Regions from separate parts of the Streptomyces sp. TLI_55 genome, predicted to be linked through region 2. Evidence: riboswitches for the same ligand, from Rfam matches in the RefSeq annotation. Region 2 holds a riboswitch; the other holds the start of a gene.
What was found. A riboswitch is a leader RNA that binds a small molecule or an ion and turns the genes downstream of it on or off. The one in region 2 is predicted to bind S-adenosylmethionine.

Region 1 (7,759 bases), 4.5 Mb from region 2:
ACGACCCGGACATCGCTGCCGCGCAGGGCGTCGGCGAGGTCGGCGGGGTTGCGCAGGCCGAAGACCTGCTGGAGGGGGTTGTCGAGGGCGATGGGCGGGTGGTGGAAGGCGAGGACGGTGCCGTGCTCGGCCGGGGTGCTCAACACCTGCCGCAGCCAGGCGAGTTGCCCGGCGGTGAGGTGTCCGTGCACCTTGCCGGGCACCAGCGAGTCGAGCGTGACGAACCGCCACCCGTCGACGGTGCTCACCGCGGCCCGCTCACCGGCCTCCGAGGCGAACACCGCCTCCGGCTCGCCGTGCCCGCTGCCGAGCACCTTGCCGAAGGCCTCGCGCTCGTCGTGGTTGCCGGTCGTGAAGAACACCGGCACCCCGCCCAGCACGTCCCGTGCGAAGCCGCCCACCAGTGCCTGCACGGCCGTGTACGCCTCCGCGGAGCCGTCGTCGGCGAGGTCGCCGGTGACGACGACGGCGTCGATGCCCCGCAGATGCCGGAGTTCGTCGAGCAGTAGCCGCAGGGAGTCGTGCGCGTTGACGCCGTGCCGGTTGACGGCGTCGGTGCGCTCCAGATGCGTGTCCGAGAGCTGGAGAATCCTCATCTCCCGGACACTACACAGGAGTTGACGGTCAGCTCAGCGACTGGAGCGCCGCCGCGTCGTACGCCTTCAGCTCGTCGAGGCGGCCCGCGAGGACCTTCGCCGCCCACTCCGGGTCCTGGAGCAGGGCGCGGCCGACGGCGACGAGGTCGAACTCGTCGCGCTCCAGCCGGTCGAGGAGGTCGTCGAGGCCCTTGAGCGGGGAGCCCGCGCCGACGAACGCGCTGAGGAAGTCGCCGTCCAGGCCGACCGAGCCGACGGTGATGGTGGGCTTGCCGGTGAGCTTCTTGGTCCAGCCCGCGAGGTTGAGGTCGGCGCCGTCGAACTCGGGGAGCCAGTAGCGGCGGGTGGAGGCGTGGAAGGCGTCGACGCCGGCCGCGGCGAGCGGGGTCAGGATGGCCTCCAGCTCCTCCGGGGTCTCGGCGAGCCGGGCGTCGTAGGCGTCCTGCTTCCACTGCGAGTAGCGGAAGATGACCGGGAAGTCGGCGGAGACGGTCTCGCGGACGGCGGCGACGATCTCGGCGGCGAACTTGGTACGGGCGACCGCGTCACCGCCGTAGCCGTCGGTACGGCGGTTGGTGCCGGCCCACAGGAACTGGTCGACGAGGTAGCCGTGCGCGCCGTGGATCTCCACGCCGTCCATGCCGATGCGCTCCGCGGCGGCCGCGGCCTCGGCGAAGGCGCCGATGACGTCGTCGATGTCGCGCTGGGTCATGGCCGTGCCGGTGGGCTCGGTCTCGCCGATGCGCAGGCCGGAGGGGCCGACCGAGGGGGCCTCGGGGACGGGGTTCTGGCCCTCCTTGCGGACCGTGCCGATGTGCCACAGCTGCGGGACGATGGTGCCGCCCGCCGCGTGCACGTCCTCGGCGACCTTCTGCCAGCCCGCGAGCTGCTCGTCGCCGTGGAAACGCGGGACGCGGCTGCTGTTGCCGGCCGAGTCGTGGCCGACGTACGTGCCCTCGGTGACGATCAGCCCGACGCCCGCGGCGGCGCGGCGCGCGTAGTAGGACCGCACGTCCTCACCGGGGACGCCGCCCGGGGAGAACATCCGGGTCATCGGCGCCATCGCGATGCGGTTCGGGACGGTGAGGCCGTTGATCGCGATCGGCCGGGAGAGGATCTCGGCGGCGCGAGTGGGGGAGGCGGTCACGCGGGGGGCTCCTAGCGGTGGGTACCAGCGGGTATGTGCATACGCATGGACACTACGCAGTAAGCAACCGCTCAGAACACCCCTGCATTTCCACCGGGCCCTGTGATCCCGCCCACCTCCGGACCCTGAGAACGCCCGAGGGCGGCACCCCCTGTCGGAACAGGGGGTGCCGCCCTCGGCAAGGACGAGTCCGATCCGCCGGGGATCAGAAGTCCATGTCACCGCCCGGCATGCCGCCGCCGGCGGGCGCGGCGGCCTTCTCCGGCTTGTCGGCGATGACGGCCTCGGTGGTGAGGAAGAGCGCGGCGATGGAGGCGGCGTTCTGCAGGGCAGAGCGCGTGACCTTCGCCGGGTCGATGATGCCTTCCTTGACCAGGTCGACGTACTCACCGGTCGCGGCGTTGAGGCCGTGACCCGGGGTGAGGTTGCGGACCTTCTCCACCACGACGCCGCCCTCGAGGCCGGCGTTGACGGCGATCTGCTTCAGCGGGGCCTCAAGGGCGAGCTTGACGGCGGCAGCGCCGGTCGCCTCGTCACCCTCCAGCTCCAGCTTCTCGAAGACACCGGAGGCCTGCAGCAGGGCCACGCCACCACCGGCGACGATGCCCTCCTCGACGGCCGCCTTGGCGTTGCGCACGGCGTCCTCGATGCGGTGCTTGCGCTCCTTGAGCTCGACCTCGGTCGCGGCACCGGCCTTGATGACGGCGACGCCACCGGCGAGCTTCGCCAGGCGCTCCTGGAGCTTCTCGCGGTCGTAGTCCGAGTCGCTGTTCTCGATCTCGGCGCGGATCTGGTTGACGCGACCGGCGACCTGGTCGGCGGAGCCGGCACCGTCGACGATGGTGGTCTCGTCCTTGGTGATGACGACCTTGCGGGCGCGGCCCAGGAGGTCCAGGGTCGCGTTCTCCAGCTTGAGGCCGACCTCCTCGGAGATGACCTCGCCGCCCGTGAGGATGGCGATGTCGCCGAGCATGGCCTTGCGGCGGTCACCGAAGCCCGGGGCCTTGACGGCGACGGACTTGAAGGTGCCGCGGATCTTGTTGACGACCAGGGTCGACAGGGCCTCGCCCTCGACGTCCTCGGCGATGATCAGCAGCGGCTTGCCCGACTGCATGACCTTCTCCAGGAGCGGGAGCAGGTCCTTGACGGAGCCGATCTTGGAGTTGGCGATGAGGATGTACGGGTCGTCGAGCGACGCCTCCATACGCTCCATGTCGGTGGCGAAGTAGGCGGAGATGTAGCCCTTGTCGAAGCGCATACCCTCCGTCAGCTCCAGCTCCAGACCGAAGGTCTGGGACTCCTCGACGGTGATGACGCCTTCCTTGCCGACCTTGTCCATCGCCTCGGCGATGAGCTCGCCGATCTGGGTGTCGGCGGCGGAGATGGAGGCCGTCGAAGCGATCTGCTCCTTGGTCTCGACATCCTTCGCCTGCTCAAGGAGGGCACCGGAGACGGCCTCGACGGCCTTCTCGATACCGCGCTTGAGAGCCATCGGGTTGGCACCGGCGGCCACGTTGCGCAGACCCTCGCGCACCAGGGCCTGGGCCAGGACGGTCGCGGTCGTCGTGCCGTCACCGGCTACGTCGTCGGTCTTCTTCGCGACTTCCTTGACCAGCTCGGCGCCGATCTTCTCGTACGGGTCCTCGAGCTCGATCTCCTTGGCGATGGACACACCATCGTTGGTGATCGTGGGGGCGCCCCACTTCTTCTCGAGGACGACGTTGCGACCCTTGGGGCCGAGCGTCACCTTGACGGCGTCCGCGAGCTGGTTCATGCCGCGCTCGAGGCCGCGCCGCGCCTCCTCGTCGAACGCGATGATCTTGGCCATGTGAAGTGGTCCCTCCAGGACTGGGGGTGATTCCTTCGGACCGCGCCCGCGCCCGCGACGGACGGCTCGCACACCTCGTGGTTCCTTGCCCCACCTGGCCTGCGGGCCTCACCGACCCGGTCCTTCTTTGTCACTCTCACCTTCAGAGTGCTAACGCCAATGATTAGCACTCGGCATGGTCGAGTGCAAGCGCCTCCCGGGGATCGGGCAGGCCCACCAGGGATCCCGTACCGGGCCCGGACAGGCCGAAGGGCCCGTACCCCTCGCGAGGTACGGGCCCTTCAACAGAAGACGTCGCTTGCGGTTTGGTCGGTCGCGCGATCAGGCGGTGACGCGAACCATGTCGGCCTGCGGGCCCTTCTGGCCCTGCGAGATCTCGAACTCCACCCGCTGGCCCTCTTCCAGGGTGCGGTACCCGTCCATCTGGATCGCGCTGTAGTGGACGAAAACATCCGCACCACCGTCGACCGCGATGAAGCCGTACCCCTTCTCCGCGTTGAACCACTTGACGGTGCCCTGAGCCATGCCTAACTCCCCTATTACTGGCCCTTGCACAGATCCACACTTCGCGGATCCGGGTCAGACCTCACCCCCCACGGATTGGGGGCGTGCGCCGGAACGCGTCGACCGCGGCTGAATGTATCTGTCCAACTGCCGTCTGCAACAGGTCAATCGGACGAGAATTCCGGACGCGCGAGATCCGGAATGTGGTGAGAATTCGCCCGAACTCAGGGCAAGTCGGGCCCTACAAAAGGCACAAAACTCGCAAAAGAACGGCACACTTTGGCTGCTTCTCGACGCAAGTGGAGCAGGTACTCATATGCGTGCGGCATGGAAGGCGCAGCAGGTTCCCCAACTGTACCGCGCTCAACCATAGAGAATTGCCCCCTCCGCTTCTCTCGCGGAGGGGGCAATTAGGTGAACTCTCAATAATTGGCGTTACCGAGGGTAATGTTCGGTCATTCGGTCAGACCCGCCGAACCGATGTCAGCCGCCGGCGACGGCCGGGATGATCGAGACGCCGGCGCCATCCGGGGTGGCGGTCTCCAGGCCCTGCTCGAAGCGGACGTCGTCGTCGTTGACGTACACGTTGACGAAGCGGCGCAGCTTGCCCTGGTCGTCGAGGACGCGGGCGGCGATGCCCGTGTGGTTCTTCTCCAGGTCGGCGATGACGTCGGCGAGGGTGGCCCCCTCGGCGGCGACCTCGGCCTGCCCGCCGGTGTAGGTGCGCAGGATGGTGGGGATGCGGACGGTCACGCTCATGCGAGGCCAGCCTCTCGGAAGGAGTCCAGGTTGGGGCGGATGGTCGCGGTGAGGCCGGTGCCGGCCACCGCGTCGAGGGTCTTCAGGCCGTCGCCGGTGTTCAGCACGACGGTGGTGAGGGTGGGGTCGAGTACGCCGTTCTCGATCAGCTTGCGGGTGACACCGACCGTCACGCCACCGGCGGTCTCCGCGAAGATGCCCTCCGTGCGGGCCAGCAGCTTGATCGCGTCGACGATCTGCTCGTCGTTGACGTCCTCCACGGCACCGCCCGTGCGGCGCGCGATGTCGAGGACGTAGGGACCGTCGGCCGGGTTGCCGATGGCGAGGGACTTGGCGATGGTGTTCGGCTTCTGGGGACGGACGACGTCGTGGCCCGCCTTGTAGGCGACGGACACCGGCGAGCAGCCCTCCGCCTGGGCGCCGAAGATCTTGTACGGCTTGTCCTCGACGAGCCCGAGCTTGATCAGCTCCTGGAGCCCCTTGTCGATCTTCGTGAGCTGCGAACCGGAGGCGATCGGGACGACCAGCTGGTCCGGGAGCTTCCAGCCGAGCTGCTCGCAGATCTCGTACGCCAGGGTCTTGGACCCCTCCGCGTAGTACGGCCGCAGGTTGACGTTGACGAAGCCCCAGCCCTCGCCGGCCGGGTCGCCGATCAGCTCGGAGCAGAAGCGGTTCACGTCGTCGTAATTGCCCTCGATGCCGACGAGCTCACCGCCGTATACAGCGGCCATGACGACCTTGCCCTGCTCCAGGTCGTGCGGGATGAACACGCAGGAGCGGAAGCCGGCGCGGGCGGCGGCGGCGCCGACGGCACCCGCGAGGTTGCCGGTGGAGGAGCAGGAGAGCGTGGTGAAGCCGAAGACGCGGGCGGCCTCGATGGCCTGGGCGACGACCCGGTCCTTGAAGGAGTGCGTCGGGTTGCCGGAGTCGTCCTTCACGAAGAGCTTGCCGGCCTCGACACCCAGCTCGCGGGCGAGGTTGTCGGCCTGGACGAGCTTGGTCCAGCCGGGGTTGATGTTGGGCTTGTCGGCCACGTCCGCGGGGACGGGCAGCAGCGGTGCGTAGCGCCAGATGTTCGCGGGTCCCGCCTCGATCTGCTTGCGGAGCTCCTCGGCGTCGTAGGCGGAGAAGTCGTAGGCGATCTCGAGCGGGCCGAAACACTCCTCGCACGCGAAGACCGGGCCGAGCGGCACCCGGTGGCCGCATTCACGGCAGCTGAGCGCCGCGGCGGGACCGAGGTCTACGCTGGTGGAGGCGGAATCGGTGGTGCTTGCAACAGTCTGCGCAGCCATGAGAGGCGAGGCCCTTTCTCCTCATCTTCCTCACGACGCATCTCGCCGTGAGACGGATTTGGCACCTTCCCTAGCCGGGAGCCTCGCGATGCGATCGATGCTGATCGCTACGAGACCGGCTGGAGGGTTGCCGGGGCTTCATCGGGCCGTATCCCTCTGCCCCTCTGGATGAGCGGTATGAAGTTGTGAACATCGGACGAGCCAGGACATGCGATGGTCATCCGCGTTGTTCAAGACTGTAACCGACGACCAGGACAGTTGAGATAGTCGTCCGAACCGCGAGATGGATCACAGACGGGTCCAGCTCGCCGAAAGAACGCAGAGGAGCCGCGCACTGTGCTGAACGAAGTCGAGCGCTGGCTGACCACACGCTCCTGGTCGGTGACCGATCGCCCGCTCCACCAGATCCTGGCCGCCAAGCAACGCACGAAACAGACGGTCAGCGTCGTGCTGCCCGCGCTCAACGAGGAGGAGACGGTCGGCGACATCGTCGCGATCATCCGTCACGACCTGATGCAGCAGGTCCCCCTCGTCGACGAGATCGTCGTCGTCGACTCCGGGTCGACCGACCGGACGTCGCAGGTGGCGGCCGCGGCCGGGGCCACGGTGGTGCACCGCGACGAGATCCTGCCCCGTATCCCCACCGTGCCCGGCAAGGGCGAGGTGCTGTGGCGGTCGCTGCTGGTGACCAGCGGTGACATCGTCTGTTTCATCGACGCCGACCTGAAGGAGTTCTCCTCCGACTTCGTCACCGGGATCGTCGGCCCGCTGCTGACGGAGCCCGAGGTCGACCTGGTCAAGGCCATGTACGACCGCCCGCTGGGCGGCGCGGCGGGCCAGGGCGGCCGGGTGACCGAGCTGATGGCCCGGCCGCTGCTCAACATGCACTGGCCGCAGCTGGCGGGCTTCGTGCAGCCCCTGGGCGGCGAGTACGCGGCCCGCCGCTCGCTGCTGGAACAGCTGCCGTTCCCCGTCGGCTACGGCATCGAGCTCGGCATGCTGGTCGACGCCCTGCACCTGGTCGGCCTCGACGCGCTCGCCCAGGTCGACGTGGGCGTCCGCAAGCACCGCCACCAGGACGGCCAGGCCCTCGGCCGGATGTCCGCCGCGATCTACCGCACGGCCCAGCTCCGCCTGGCCCGCGGCCATCTGATCCGCCCCGCCCTCACCCAGTTCGAGCGGGGCGACACCGGTTTCGAACCGCGCACCTACTCCGTGGACACGGAGGAACGCCCGCCGATGGCGGACATCGCGGAGTACGCGGAACGAAAGGTGGCCTGACCCCGCCGGGCCGGTACCCCGGGGAACCGGACGAACGTTTGAGCAATCCGCGGCCGGGCTAGGTTGATCGGTATGGCTCGTATCGCTTCAACGTTCGGTGCTGCGCGGGTCCTGGTGGCCTCCAACCGGGGACCGGTCTCGTACGACGTCCAGGCGGACGGCACGCTGTCCGCGCGGCGCGGTGGCGGTGGGCTCGTCTCGGGGCTGTCGGCGATCGGGTCGGACGCGGACGCGCTGTGGGTGTGCTCGGCGCTGAGCGACGGCGACCGCGAGGCCGTGCGGCGCGGCGTGGGCGAGGCCGGGGTGCGGATGCTCGACATCCCGGCCGACGTGCACGCGGACGCGTACAACG
Region 2 (7,759 bases):
CCATGTGCTGTCCCCGCGCCCCGCCACCGTCGTGGAACGCATCGAGGTGCCGCTCCCCCGCCCGCGCGGCGCGGCGGACTTCACCGCACCCGAGTTCGCGGCTACCGAACGCCGGGTCCTGGAGGCCCTGCGCGGCACAACGGCGGTGAAGACGGCGTGAGTTCGCATCTGGCGCACGGCCTGGGCACCGACCCGGTCGAACCCGACTGGGCACCGCTCACGGACACCGAGGTGACCGAGGTCGTCGGTCCGGCGCGAGTGGTGTGGCGCAGCCCGCGTCCGCTGTCGGCGGCCGCGGTCGTCGAACGGGACGGGCGGCACCTGTTCGTGAAACGGCACCACATCACCGTACGAACCCTTGAAGGCCTGGCCGAGGAGCACGCGTTCCTGCGCCATCTGCGGCGCCACGGCGCCCCGGTGGTGGAGGTACTGGACGCGGCGGAGCGCGGTGAGTGGACGTACGAGGTTCACTCGGCCGGCGTCGGCATGGACCTGTACCGGGACGCGTTGTCCTGGTCGCCGTTCCGGTCCGCCGTGCACGCACGCGCGGCCGGCGAGGCACTCGCCCGGCTGCACCTGGCGGCGGAGGGATTCGACGCACCGCGCCGCCAAGTGCAGCCACTGGTCGCTTCGTTCACGGTGTTCGCGGCCGGCGAGCCCCTGCTCGCTCTGGAACACCATGTGGCCGAGCGGCCCGAACTGGCCGCAGCCCTCAAGCAGTTCCCATGGCGCGACGACACCGAACGCGTCCTGCTGCCACTGCACGAGCGGCTCACCCCGCACCTCGACGGCCTCGCCCCGCTGTGGACCCACAACGACTGGCACGCCTCCAACCTGCTGTGGGACGCCGACGGCCAGGTGGCCACGGTCCTGGACTTCGGCATGAGCGACCGCACCACCGCCGTGCACGACCTGGCCACGGCCATCGAACGCAACGCGGTCCAATGGCTCCAACCGGGATACCCGGTACGCGAGGAGGACGCCGTGGCCCTCCTGGAGGGCTACCGTTCGGTGCGGCCACTGACGGCCGAGGAATCGGCCGCGCTGCCCGCACTACTGCCGCTGGTACACGCGGAGTTCGCGCTCTCCGAGCTCGGCTACTTCCACGGCGTCACACACTCGGCGCCCAACACCCGCCTGGCCTACGAGTATTACGTCGGCCACGCGGAGTGGTTCGCCGGCACCGACGGCCAACGTCTCCTGCGGCACCTGGCGGAAGGCTGAACCGTGCTCATCGTCCTGGGCGGCCTGCCCGGCACCGGCAAGACCACCCTCGCCCGTCTCCTGGCGGCGCGGATCGGTGCGGTCCACCTGAGGGTGGACACCATCGAACAGGCCATCGTCCGCTCCGGACTGGCACAGCACCCCGTCGGCCCGGTGGGTTACGTCGTCGGCTACGCCCTGGCCGAGGAGCACCTGAGGCAGGGGCTGTCCGTGATCGCCGAGTCGGTGAACCCGCTGAGCGTGACGCGTGACGCCTGGCGGGCCACGGCCGTCACCGCGAGCGCGTCGTCGTCGACACGGCCGGGCGGGAACCGGGCGAGTCGCTGGGCTCGCGCTCGACAGGCGTTCTGACCACCGGACGTGATCAGGCGGCCTCCTCGACTGGTCCTTGCAGCACATCGATGACATCGACGCGACTCAGGAGGCGTTCGACCGGAATACGGCTTCGCCGAGCGGCAGTTCTGCCAGGCATGACTTTAGGAGTGGCACTCAACGCATCCGACGCGCCCAACCAGGTCGACGCCACCGTGGAACTGGCGCGCGAGGCCGCGGCTGCCGGCCTGCGGTCGGCCTGGTTCGGGCAGACCCTCGGCGCGGACTCACCGCAACTCGCGGCAATCGTCGGGCGGGAGGTACCCGGACTACAGGTGGGCACCTCGGCGATCCCCGTCTTCGGCCGGCACCCGCTGCTGGTCTCGAGCCAGGCCCAGACCGCCCAGGCCGCGACGCACGGCCGCTACCACCTCGGTCTGGCCCTGGGCACGAAGCTGCTGACGGAGGGCGCCTTCGGCCTGCCCTTCGAGCGTCCCATCGCCCGCCTGCGTGAATTCCTCACCGCCCTACGGCAGTTGACCGAGTCCGGCACAGCGGACTTCCATGGTGAACTGCTCACCGCCACCACGCCGCTCCCGGCCCGCGTACCGGGCGCCGAGAACGGCGTCCCCATCCTGGTCGCCGCCATGGGTCCGCAAGCACTGCGCGTCAGCGGTGAGTTGGCGGACGGGATCTTGCCCTACCTGGCGGGACCGCGCGCCCTGGCGGAGCAGATCGTTCCCGCCGTGACCGCCGCGGCCGAGGCCGCCGGTCGTCCCGCGCCCCGGATCGTGGCTCTGGTGCCCGGCGTGGTCACGGACGATGTCGACGCGGTGCGGGCGCGGGCCACGGAGAACCTGGCGTTCTACGAGCAGATCCCGTCCTACGCACGCGTCATCGAACTCTCCGGCGGTCGGCGGGCCGCCGACCTGGCCGTGATCGGCGGCGAGAAGGCGGTCGAAGCCGAGGTCCGGCGCTACCGCGACGCCGGCGCCACCGAGGTCGTGTTCTCGGGCACCGAGATGGCCGGCGAAGAGGACCGCCGACGCACCTGGGCACTCCTCGGCGAACTGGCCGATTGAGTGAACTGGTCGGGCAGCCGTGCAAGTAGCGTATGAGGATGGCGGAGTTCAAGGCTGTCCAGGTGAACCTGTGGTGCGACGACGTGGAGCGCTGCGCGGCGTTCTTCCGACGCCTCGGCCTGCCCGAGCGTTTCCGTTTTCCGCGGGAGGGTGAACCGCACCAGGTCGAGGTGGAGGCTGCCGGCGTGCGGATCGGGCTCAGCTCGGCCCGCGTCGGCGGCGAACTCTTCGGCATCGCCACGACGCCCGGCGCGAACACCGAGGTGGTGTTGTGGTGCGACGACGTGGACGGGATGCATCTCAGGGCCCTCGAAGCAGGGGGCGAGCCCTTGGTGAATCCGACCGACTCTCCGGACGGTCGGCTTCGATTTGCCTGGCTACATGATCCCGAGGGCCACCGTGTGAAGTTCGTGCAGGAACGCGGCTGAGACCTGCCCCGAGCAGGCGCCAGGCACGGGGTGGTCCCGGTTGCGGCATTGACGTACGACGAGCCCGCTCCGTACGATCACGAACGGCATTGAGTGTCAGCGACAAGCCCTGGCTGGCTGACCGGCAACCCTCCCGCGCGGTGGGGTGCTCCAGGTGAAAGCCCGGCGGGATCACCGGCGATCCCCGCAAGCGCGTGGCCCCTTGAGCGGGGCCGGAGAATGGGGAGGACCGGCATGCGTCGTCACAGTGATGACCTCAGTGCCTCCTTCGCCGTAGCCGCGGTGTTCTCCCGGCTCTCGCGCCGCCTGCACATCGATCTGAAGCGTTCGACCAGCTGCCTGTGTCGGGTCTGACGGTCTGACGGGCATTCCCCCCGTCTGGCGACGTCCGGCGCCGGTCGTCGCCGCACTGCTCTCCGTGTGATCCCGCTCTTCCGCCGGATCCCCTTTTCCAGTTGATCTCTGCCTGCGCAGCGCTCCCCCGTCATCGACACCGCGTCGGCCGGGGCCGCACTCCCATGCACAACCGTGCCCTGGACGGCACCCCCGTGCCTGGTGACACCCATGAGGAGAACCACCCCGTGACAGCACTTCCGGATTTCAGATCCCCCCGATGGGCGGCGCTGACCGCCCTTCTCACGACCAGCGTGCTGCTGACCGCCTGCGGATCCGGCTCCGACGCGGGCGGCTCCGGCAACGACAGCGGCAAGCCGAAGTCCGGCGGCACCCTGACCTTCGCGGTCGGTTCCGATGCCGGCTGCGTGGACCCGCAGCAGGTCGGCAGCAACGAGAGCATCTACTCGGTACGCCAGACCGTGGACTCCCTCACCGACCAGGACCCCGAGACCGGCAAGATCGTGCCGTGGCTGGCCAAGAGCTGGGACATCAACTCCGACGCCACGGAGTTCACGTTCCATCTGCGCTCGGGGGTCACCTTCAGCGACGGCTCCAAGCTGACCGCGCAGGTCGTCAAGGACAACTTCGACGCGGTGCCGAAGCTGGGCGCCCTCGGCGTCCTCGCCCAGGGCTATCTGAGCAGCGTCAAGAGCACCACCGCGGTCGACCCGCTCACCGTCAAGGTGACCTTCAAGGAGCCCAACGCCCAGTTCCTCCAGGCGACTTCGACCCACTCGCTGGGCATCGAGTCGTCGGCGAGCGTCAAGAAGACCCCGCAGCAGAAGTGCAGTGACGGCGTCATCGGGTCGGGCCCGTTCGTGCTGAAGCAGTACGTGCAGAACCAGTCGATCACCCTGGCCAAGCGCACCGGGTACGACTGGGGCTCCTCGCTGTGGTCCAAGAAGGGCGAGGCCTACCTGGACAAGCTGGTGTTCAAGGTGGTGCCCGAGGCGGGGGTGCGGGCCGGCAGTCTTCAGTCCGGTCAGGTGGACGCGATCAGCAGCGTCGGCAAGGCCAACGAGACGGCGCTCAAGGGCGGCCAGGTCACCCTCCTGCACCGGGCCAACCCGGGCGTGGTGTTCGGGCTGGGGATCAACAACTCGCGGCCCGTCCTGAAGGACGTGAAGGTGCGCCAGGCGATTCTGGCCGCCCTCGACCGCAAGCAGGTCGCCGACACCGTGTTCCCGACCGGCACCAAACCGGCGACCAGCATCCTGGCGCACACCACACCCGACTACACCGACCTCTCCGCGGACCTCGCCTTCGACGCGGCCAAGGCCAAGTCCCTGCTGGACGCGGCCGGTTGGAAGGAAGGCGGTGACGGCATCCGCGCCAAGGACGGCAAGAAGCTCAGCCTGGCCATCAGCTGGTTCCCCAACGCGGCCACCAACCAGCCCGCTCTGGAGCTCGTCCAGCAGCAGCTGAAGGCCGTCGGGATCGACGTGACGCTCAAGCAGGGCCAGGTCAGCCAGTTCGCCACCACCCTCCAGGGCGGCGACTTCGACCTGGTGTGGGGCAACGTGACCCGTGCCGACCCCGACATCCTGCGCAGCTCCTTCTCCAGCAAGCTGGCCAACTTCTACCGGCTGCCCGCCAGTTCGCTGGACACGGTGCTGTCCGGGCAGGCCGCGACCACGGACACCGCCAAGCGCAAGCAGCTGGTGGCCGACGCGCAGAAGCTGATCGTGCAGAACGCGTACGACGTGCCGGTGGTGGAGCTTCAGACCCAGCTGGCCGTGACGAACAAGGTGCACGACCTCGCCTTCGACTCGGGCAGCCGCGTCCAGCTGCACGACACCTGGATCGGCTAGCGCGTGCGCCGCTATGTGATCAAGCGTCTGGCGCAGGCGGTGGGGGTGCTGTGGGCGGCGTACACGGTGTCGTTCCTGGTGCTGGACTTCCTGCCCGGTGATCCGGTCACCGCGATGGCCGGTGCCGGGATGGACTCGGGGGACGTCGACCCGGCCCGGCTGGCCGCGCTGCGGCACGAGTACGGCTTCGACAAGCCGATCCTGGCGCAGTACGCCGACTATCTGGGCCGGGCGGTGCGCGGGGACTTCGGCGACGCGGTCTCCACGGGCCGCCCGGTGACCTCCACGCTGGCCGACGCGCTGCCCCAGACCCTCCAACTGACGGGTGCGGCACTGCTGTTGGCGGTGCTGCTCGGCGGAGGGCTGGCGGTGGTGGCGACGTACACCTCGCAGCGGTGGCTGCGGCAGCTCCTGTTGTCGCTGCCCCCGCTGGGGGTGTCGGTCCCGACGTTCTGGGTCGGGCTGCTGCTGGTCGAGGTGTTCTCCTTCCGGCTGCACTGGTTCCCGGCGTTCGGCAACGACGGGCTGCGGGGCCTGGTGCTGCCCGCGCTGACGCTGGCGATCCCGACCGGCGCGCTGGTCGCCCAGGTGCTGGCCAAGAGCCTGCTCACCGCGCTGGACCAGGCGTACGTGGAGACCGCCCGGGCCAAGGGAGCCGGCCGGTGGCGGGTGCATCTGCGGCATGCGCTGCGCAACGCGTCCCTGCCCGCGCTGACGGTCGTCGGCCTGTTGGTGGGGCAGCTGATCGCCGGTTCGGTGGTCGTCGAGACGGTGTTCTCCCGCGACGGCCTCGGCCGGGTGACCGCGGCGGCGGTCACGGTGCAGGACATCCCGGTGGTCCAGGGGGTGGTGGTGTTCGGGGCGCTGATCTTCGTGGCGACGAACCTGCTCGTCGACCTGGTCTATCCGCTGCTCGACCCGCGGATCGTGGTGGCCTCGGACAGAAGGGCGAGCTTCGTATGAGTCAGAGCCTTGTCGACGACGTCGACGACCCGGCCGAGGCCGCCCTCGGTCTCGCCCGGCCGGTCGAGACAGGCCCGACACCGCCCTCGGTGCCGGGCCGCCGTGCGGGCCTACGGCGGTTTCTGCTGCGCCGCCCCGGTCTGCTGCTGTCGGCGGCCGTCCTCGTCCTGGTGGTGCTGGCCTCGTTCTGGCCGGATCTGTTCACCTCGCAGGACCCGTTGAAGGGGGTGCCCTCCGAGAACTTCCGTGCCCCGAGCGGCAGTCACTGGTTCGGCACGGACGAACTGGGCCGCGACGTGTTCTCCCGGGTCGTGCATGGTGCCCAGCTCTCCCTCAAGGCGACGATCATCGCGGTCCTGGTCGCGTTCGTGGTCGGCGGACTGCTCGGCGTGGTCGCCGGGTTCGTCGGCCGCTGGGTGGACGACGTCCTGATGCGCTTCGTCGACGTCCTGCTCTCCATCCCCGCGCTGTTCCTGTCCCTCGCCCTCGTCACCGCGCTCGGCTACGGGACGGTGAAGGTGGCGGTCGCGGTCGGCATCGCCAGCGTCGCCTCGTTCGCCCGGGTGGCGCGCGCCGAGGTGCTGCGGGTGCGGCAGGCGGTGTTCGTCGAGGCGTCGCGCGCGAGTGGGGCCCGCTGGTACTCGGTCCTGGGCCGGCATGTGCTGCCCAACGCCGCCGGGCCGGTGATCGTCCTGGCCACCCTGGACTTCGGCGCCTCCATCCTGGCCGTGTCGGCCTTGAGCTTCCTCGGCTACGGCGCGCCGCCGCCCGCCCCGGAGTGGGGGACGTTGATCTCCGACGGCCGCAACTACCTCGCCAACGCCTGGTGGTTGACCGCGCTGCCCGGGCTGGCGATCGCCGCGACCGTCCTGGCCACCAACCGCATCGCCCGCGCGCTGGACGGCGAATGGTCCCGGCAGCGATGACCGACGAACGTGAGAACGGTGAGGACGTGACCACACCCCTGCTGGAGATACGCGGCCTGTCCGTGTCGTACCGCACTCGCGGCGGCACGGTCCCGGCCGTCCGCGGCGTGGACCTCGACGTCCTGCCGGGACAAGTGACCGCTGTGGTCGGCGAGTCGGGCTCCGGCAAGAGCACGACCGCGCACGCCGTCACCCGCCTGCTCGCCGCCAACGGCACCATCGACGCGGGCACGGTCCGCTTCGGCCGGCACGACCTGGCCACCCTGTCGGAGGCGGAGCTGCGCACCGTGCGCGGAGCGCGGATCGGGCTGGTCCCCCAGGACCCGACGGTCTCCCTCAACCCGGTCAAGCGGATCGGCGAACAGGTTGCCGAGGTGCTGCGCATCCACGGACTGGCGACCCGCCGCTCGGCCCCGGCCGAGGCGATCGCGGTCCTGGACCGGGCGGGGTTGCCCGACGCGGCCGTCCGGGCCCGGCAGTACCCGCACGAACTGTCCGGCGGCATGCGGCAACGCGCCCTGATCGCCATCGCCATCGCGGCGAACCCCGAGCTGATCATCGCCGACGAGCCCACCAGCGCGCTCGACGTCACCGTGCAACGGGTCATCCTCGACCAT

Region 1: another riboswitch for S-adenosylmethionine. It lies ahead of thrC (threonine synthase); the one in region 2 lies ahead of CRP56_RS39855 (ABC transporter substrate-binding protein).

What each region holds. Positions count from the first base shown of each region.
Region 1 covers NZ_OAOJ01000001.1:4,172,586-4,180,344, forward strand. Annotated here, with positions in the region: gene CRP56_RS19205 (metallophosphoesterase family protein) at 1-596, opposite strand, end outside; gene CRP56_RS19210 (NADH:flavin oxidoreductase) at 625-1,743, opposite strand; gene groL (chaperonin GroEL) at 1,949-3,571, opposite strand; gene CRP56_RS19220 (cold-shock protein) at 3,893-4,096, opposite strand; gene CRP56_RS19225 (ubiquitin-like small modifier protein 1) at 4,559-4,834, opposite strand; gene thrC (threonine synthase) at 4,831-6,126, opposite strand; SAM riboswitch class I at 6,145-6,301, opposite strand; gene CRP56_RS19235 (glucosyl-3-phosphoglycerate synthase) at 6,463-7,407, shown strand; gene CRP56_RS19240 (alpha,alpha-trehalose-phosphate synthase (UDP-forming)) at 7,489-7,759, shown strand, end outside.
Region 2 covers NZ_OAOJ01000001.1:8,682,525-8,690,283, reverse strand. Annotated here, with positions in the region: gene CRP56_RS39880 (ABC transporter ATP-binding protein) at 1-160, shown strand, start outside; gene CRP56_RS39875 (phosphotransferase enzyme family protein) at 157-1,224, shown strand; partial or broken gene CRP56_RS39870 (AAA family ATPase) at 1,228-1,503, shown strand; gene CRP56_RS39865 (LLM class F420-dependent oxidoreductase) at 1,695-2,618, shown strand; gene CRP56_RS39860 (VOC family protein) at 2,657-3,046, shown strand; SAM riboswitch class IV at 3,132-3,245, shown strand; gene CRP56_RS39855 (ABC transporter substrate-binding protein) at 3,628-5,253, shown strand; gene CRP56_RS39850 (ABC transporter permease) at 5,257-6,216, shown strand; gene CRP56_RS39845 (ABC transporter permease) at 6,213-7,142, shown strand; gene CRP56_RS39840 (dipeptide ABC transporter ATP-binding protein) at 7,139-7,759, shown strand, end outside.